2 regions of the Aeribacillus sp. SP014 genome follow, and region 1 is predicted to be linked to the other one. Evidence: a T-box and tRNA genes for the amino acid it is inferred to sense, from the RefSeq annotation. Region 1 holds a T-box; the other holds one or more tRNA genes.
The links. The T-box of region 1 lies ahead of pheS (phenylalanine--tRNA ligase subunit alpha). A T-box ahead of a tRNA ligase gene usually reads a tRNA of that ligase, here a tRNA-Phe.

Region 1 (3,415 bases):
ACCGCATCGGTTGTGCAATAGCGATCGAAGTTTTGAAAAAGCTGAAAGGGGTAAACCATCCGAACGTCGTTTACGGTGTAGGAACCGTTCAGGAGGAAGTAGGATTAAGAGGAGCCCGCACATCAGCCCATTATATTGAGCCTGATATTGCTTTCGGCGTAGACGTCGGAATAGCCGGCGACACTCCAGGCATTTCCGAAAAAGAAGCGATGGGAAAAATGGGGAAAGGTCCGCAAATTATTTTATATGATGCTTCTATGGTCTCCCATAAAGGGCTTCGCGATTTTGTCGTAGGGGTCGCTGAAGAATGCGGCATTCCATATCAGTATGATGCTATGCCGGGTGGCGGTACAGACTCCGGATCGATTCATTTAACAGGAAATGGTGTTCCAACGCTTTCCATTACGATTGCAACGCGCTACATTCATACACACGCTGCGATGATTCATCGCGAAGACTTTGAACATACGGTTCAATTATTGACAGAAGTCATTAAACGCCTCGACAAAAAAACGGTTGAAAACATTACGTACAACTAAAAAGCAGGAGCTGGTTATTTCCCAGCTCCAGTCTCTTTTAATCCTTGTTCAAGTGTTTCAACCATTTCCTGCTGATCACGCTGACTTGAATGGTTCCAGATAATTTCAAATAACACGCCTAACCCTGGAAGCATTTTTTCTTCCTTGCTATTGATGGCATCAACGATCGTTTCTCTCAGCTCGTCTTTTGAATTTTGCGATATGTTGGCAATGACTGCATTGCGCAAATCAAAATTCATATCCTTCACCTCGTTTTTCTTCATTCTTCTTTATTTTTTCTTTTGTTTTCTATAATATGTATATGAAATGAACTATCAGTTGAAGGAGACACCATCATTGAAACGGATTGCGTCAACTAAAAATGAAAGAGTAAAAGAATGGAAAAAGCTGCAATCAAGAAAAAAACGGGAAGAGCGCGGGCTGTTTTTAATTGAAGGCTTGCATTTAATCGAGGAAGCTCTCAAATACAAATCAATTGTTCAAGAGTTAATTGTTTTAGACGGAGCGAAGCTGCCAAATCATTTTTTCGAAGGTACTATTCCGACAACGATTGTTTCCAAAGAGGTGTTTTCGCTTCTGTCTGAAACGGATTCCCCGCAAGGTGTCATGGCTGTTTGTAAGCAGCTTAGGTGGGAAATCGATTTGAACGCCAAAAAATGGCTGTTAATAGATGCGGTTCAAGACCCAGGAAATCTCGGTACGATCATTCGTACTGCAGATGCGGCTGGAATGGATGTTGTGATTTTAGGTGACGGGACGGTTGATTTGTACAATAGTAAAACGATCCGGGCGACACAAGGATCAATTTTTCATTTGCCTGTGGTCAATTCGTCATTAAAACAGATTATAAACAAATTGAAGGAAGAGAAAATTCCTGTATTTGGAACTTCAACAAAAAATGCTGTTTTCTATAAAGAGATCCCTCCATCTGAAACATTTGCCCTCCTTGTAGGAAATGAGGGAAATGGGGTCTCAAAAGAGCTGCTGGATATGACGGATCAAAATTTACACATTCCGATTTATGGAAAAGCGGAGTCATTAAATGTTGCCGTTGCTTCAGCTATTTTCATGTACCATCTTCGCAAATAGTGTTGCGCCTTTAATTTCTTTTTTTTATAATTAAAAGCAATTGAATAAAGGAATAACGATGACGGAGAAGAGTAGTTTGCAGGTCGCCATTTAGGGAGAAAATGCCGTAGACTGGAAGCATTTTTATGGTAGAGGCAAACGAATTCACCTCCAGAGTTGACGCCAGGACCATGCGGAAGCATGTAAAGGCGCTCCGGCTGTGCCGTTATGATAATGAAGTGAACAAAGATTCTTTCTTTGTTAATAAGGGTGGTACCGCGAAATTCAACTCGTCCCTTTTTTGGGATGGGTTTTTTTATTTATTTTAAAAAAGGAGGAATTTACATGCAGGAAGAATTAACAAAGCTTCGCGATGAAGCGTTGCAAAAGGTACGGGAAGCAACGGATTTAAAACAATTGCAAAATATTCGCGTTCAATATCTTGGAAAAAAAGGACCGATTACCGAAGTTCTTCGCGGAATGGGAAAGCTTTCGAAAGAAGAACGGCCGAAAATAGGTGCGTTAGCAAATGAAATTCGGGAAGTGATTGCCGGGGAAATAACAAGTAAGCAAGAACAACTCGAAAAAGCAGAAATCGAGAAAAAATTACAGCAAGAAACGATTGACGTTACCCTTCCAGGCAGACCGGTTCGAACAGGAAACCATCATCCTCTCCAAGCGGTCATTGAAGAAATTGAAGATTTGTTTATCGGCATGGGATACACAGTAGAGGAAGGTCCAGAAGTTGAAACAGATTATTACAATTTTGAAGCGCTCAATTTGCCGAAAGGCCATCCGGCAAGGGATATGCAAGATTCCTTTTACATAACTGATGAAATTTTGCTGCGCACACACACATCTCCAGTTCAGGCGAGAACGCTAGAAAAATATAAAGGGAAAGGTCCTGTAAAAATCATTTGTCCAGGGAAAGTATACAGACGTGATACAGATGATGCAACGCACTCCCATCAATTTACGCAAATTGAAGGGCTCGTTGTGGATGAAAACATTCGCATGAGCGATTTAAAAGGAACGCTCGAAGTGTTTGCGAAAAAACTGTTCGGTGAAGACAGGCAAATTCGTCTGCGTCCGAGCTTTTTCCCGTTTACTGAACCGTCGGTGGAAGTCGATGTATCCTGTTTTAAATGCTCCATGAAAGGCTGTCATGTATGCAAAGGAACAGGCTGGATTGAAATTTTAGGAGCAGGGATGGTTCATCCAAACGTTTTGGAAATGGCGGGATTCGATTCGAAAAAATACCGTGGTTTTGCATTTGGAATGGGACCGGAACGGATTGCCATGTTGAAATATGGAATTGATGATATTCGTCATTTTTATACAAACGATGTGCGTTTTTTGAAACAGTTTAAACAAGCTTAAAAGGAGGTTTTCTCATGTTCGTTTCATACAAATGGCTCTCTGAATATGTTGATCTAGACATTTCCCCTGAGGAGCTGGCTGAAAAAATAACGAAGAGCGGCATTGAAGTTGAAAATGTTCAAGCTGTTAATGAAGGAATAAAAGATGTTGTAGTTGGACAGGTGCTTGAAAAAGAACAGCATCCAAATGCAGAAAAATTAAGCAAATGTTTAGTTGACATCGGAGAAGGAGAACCAGTGCAAATTATATGCGGCGCCCAAAACGTTGAAAAAGGTCAAAAAGTGCCGGTAGCCAAAGTTGGTGCGGTTTTGCCGGGCAATTTCAAAATTAAACGGGCAAAGCTGCGCGGTGAAGAATCTAACGGTATGATTTGTTCTTTGCAAGAGCTGGGCATTGAAGGAAAGCTTGTCCCAAAAGAGTTTTCTGAC
Region 2 (3,415 bases), 2.6 Mb from region 1:
CGAATTTCCAACCGCGCTCACGTCATTTTGCCTTATCATTTAAAATTGGATGAAGTGGAAGAAGAACGAAAAGGAGCCAACAAGATCGGGACGACGAAAAAAGGAATAGGTCCAGCCTATATGGATAAAGCAGCCCGTATTGGCATCCGCATCGCCGATTTATTGGATCGTGAAGTCTTTGAAGAAAAATTGAGAAGAAATTTAGAAGAAAAAAATCGCCTGTTTGAAAAAGTATACGAAGTTGAAGGGTTTAAACTGGAAGAGATTTTAAATGAATACTACGAATACGGCCAACAAATCAAACAATATGTATGCGACACATCTGTTGTGCTGAACGACGCGCTTGATGAAGGACGCCGTGTTTTATTTGAAGGCGCGCAAGGTGTTATGCTTGATATCGATCAAGGTACATATCCTTTTGTTACATCTTCCAATCCAGTAGCAGGCGGTGTGACAATTGGAGCAGGTGTAGGTCCTACGAAAATTAAACATGTTGTCGGCGTATCAAAAGCTTATACAACTCGTGTAGGAGACGGTCCGTTTCCGACAGAGCTCCACGATGAAATTGGCGATCAAATTCGTGAAGTTGGACGGGAATATGGCACAACAACAGGACGTCCGCGTCGAGTGGGCTGGTTTGACAGCGTTGTTGTTCGCCATGCGCGCCGGGTAAGCGGAATAACTGATTTATCTTTAAATTCCATCGATGTATTGACAGGAATCGAAACATTGAAAATATGCATCGCCTACAAATACAAAGGTGAAATTTTAGAAGAATTTCCAGCAAGTTTAAAAGTACTTGCACAATGCGAACCTGTCTATGAGGAATTGCCGGGTTGGAAGGAAGACATTACGGGGGCAAAAAGCTTGGACGATCTTCCTGACAATGCACGCCATTATGTTGAACGGATTTCCCAGTTAACAGGTATCCCACTTTCCATCTTTTCAGTTGGTCCAGATCGTTCACAAACAAATGTTGTCCGCAGTGTATACAGTCCAATATAATAAACTTGGAGGGATCGGCTGTTCCCTCTTTTTTTTGTGAAATTAAAAAAAATCGTTGTTTTGTCCCTCTAGAAATGATATTATTATACACGTCTTGAGAAAATGAGCGTATTGGCTCCGAACTGTTCGCACAACGCATCCAACATCCTCGAAAAATCAGGAAGAGGAAGGGCCATCTGACAAATGGAAAATGGATTAGAAGAAAAAAATTTTATGAGCCATTAGCTCAGTCGGTAGAGCAACGAGCAAAGCTTCATCGAATAAGCGACGAGTTGTCCCGACGCATCTAGCATCCTCGAAAAAGCTAGAAGAGGAAGGGACATCTGACAAATTTTAAAATGGATTAGAAGGAAAAAATTTTTATGAGGCATTAGCTCAGTCGGTAGAGCAACGAGCAAGGCTTCATCGAATAAGCGACGAGTTGTCCCGACGCATCCATCATCCTCGAAAAAGCTAGAAGAGGAAGGGACATCTGACAAATTTTAAAATGGATTAGAAGAAAAAAATTTTTTTATGAGCCATTAGCTCAGTCGGTAGAGCAACGAGCAAGGCTTCATCGAATAGGCGACGAGTTGTCCCGACGCATCCATCATCCTTGAAAAATCAGGAAGAGGAAGGGACATCTGACAAATGAAAAATGGATTAGGAGAAAAAAATTTTTTATGAGCCATTAGCTCAGTCGGTAGAGCATCTGACTTTTAATCAGAGGGTCGGAGGTTCGAATCCTCCATGGCTCACCATTACAATCGAGAAAAATTATACAAGCTTCCTCACATTCGAGAATCCACATATATGAAAGGCTTGAGAGAGGGAAAGAGAATTCGCATTCTTGAAAACTTTATACGGCTCGGTAGCTCAGTCGGTAGAGCAAAGGACTGAAAATCCTTGTGTCGGCGGTTCGATTCCGTCCCGAGCCACTTCATACGCACGGTTTATCCGTGCTATTTTTGGCTATAAGTAAGTTAAACCAAAATTGGTAACATTTGTGGTTGTAAATAGAAATTTGATTTCTCATCTCAAGCTGTTACAATAAGATAAAAATTGATATAATAGGTTTGATAGGAATTTACAGGGGTTTACTCTAAGTTCCAAAACCTATTGAATTTAAGACCTCTAGCAATAGCTAGGGGTTTTCTGCTTGTTTTTTCCATTTGTATTGAAAGTTGATGAAGAGATGAATGTAATCGTGGTAAAGTAAAGTTAATAGATCAAAAGGGGAGAAAGTGATGGAAAATAAAAAAATATTAGTTGTTGATGACGAAAAACCAATTGCAGATATATTAGAGTTTAATCTTAAAAAAGAAGGTTTTGATGTATATTGTGCTTATGACGGAACAAGCGCGATTGAAATGGTGGAAGAAATTAAACCTGACTTGATCTTGTTAGATATTATGCTTCCCAGCAAGGATGGAATGGAAGTGTGCCGGGAAGTTCGAAAAAAATATGAAATGCCGATTATTATGCTGACTGCGAAAGATTCAGAAATCGATAAAGTTCTTGGTCTGGAGCTTGGTGCTGATGATTATGTGACAAAACCATTCAGCACAAGAGAGCTCTTGGCAAGGGTAAAGGCAAATTTACGAAGACAACAAACAAATGCCGCAAGGGAAGCAGCTTCTGAACAGTCGGAAATTCAAATCGGCTCTCTCGTCATCCATCCTGATGCGTATGTCGTTTCAAAACGGGGAGAAACGATCGAGCTTACTCATCGAGAATTTGAACTGCTTCACTATTTAGCGAAGCACATTGGACAGGTCATGACTCGGGAGCATTTGCTGCAAACCGTTTGGGGATATGACTATTTCGGAGACGTCAGAACTGTAGATGTCACGGTTAGAAGACTAAGAGAAAAAATTGAAGACAACCCAAGCCATCCAATATGGATTGTGACAAGAAGAGGGGTAGGTTATTATTTGCGCAATCCTGAACAGGAGCAGTGAACATGTATAGCAGTCGAGTGAGTTTTTTCCGTTCGATCCATTTTAAAATTGTGCTGATCTATGTGCTTTTGATTATTTTGGCTATGCAAATCATCGGTATTTACTTCGTTAAGGAATTGGAATCTTCTCTTATAGAAAATTTTAAATCTTCCCTTTCGCAGCGGATTGATTTGCTGGCTTACCAGATTGAACAAGCGATGACTAACGAAGAAGCGGACGAATCATTGGATATGGAAGATGAGATCTCTGCTATTTTGCAAGATTTTAAACGAGAGGAAATTCATGAAGTTCGCGTAGTGGACCAAGATGCGCGTGTCATCGGGACATCTGATTACAACAAAGATGTGATCGGGAAAAGAACAACTGAAAATATGATTAAACGGACTTTAATCGTCGGTTCGCCTGAAAGCAATGTTTTGCTTGATCCGCAAACGAAGCATCGTATGTATGTGTCAGCGACTCCGATCGTC

Region 2: it has a tRNA-Phe gene. The T-box ahead of pheS (phenylalanine--tRNA ligase subunit alpha) is inferred to sense a tRNA for this amino acid. The anticodon was not compared.

The regions. Positions count from the first base shown of each region.
Region 1 is NZ_JBSRXI010000001.1:3,045,272-3,048,686, reverse strand. It holds gene ACVIJU_RS14900 (M42 family metallopeptidase) at 1-539, shown strand, start outside; gene sspI (small acid-soluble spore protein SspI) at 554-778, opposite strand; gene ACVIJU_RS14890 (TrmH family RNA methyltransferase) at 846-1,628, shown strand; T-box leader at 1,678-1,908, shown strand; gene pheS (phenylalanine--tRNA ligase subunit alpha) at 1,953-2,987, shown strand; gene pheT (phenylalanine--tRNA ligase subunit beta) at 3,002-3,415, shown strand, end outside.
Region 2 is NZ_JBSRXI010000001.1:404,367-407,781, forward strand. It holds gene ACVIJU_RS02145 (adenylosuccinate synthase) at 1-1,005, shown strand, start outside; tRNA gene ACVIJU_RS02150 (tRNA-Lys) at 1,670-1,745, shown strand; tRNA gene ACVIJU_RS02155 (tRNA-Phe) at 1,850-1,922, shown strand; gene yycF (response regulator YycF) at 2,232-2,945, shown strand; gene walK (cell wall metabolism sensor histidine kinase WalK) at 2,948-3,415, shown strand, end outside.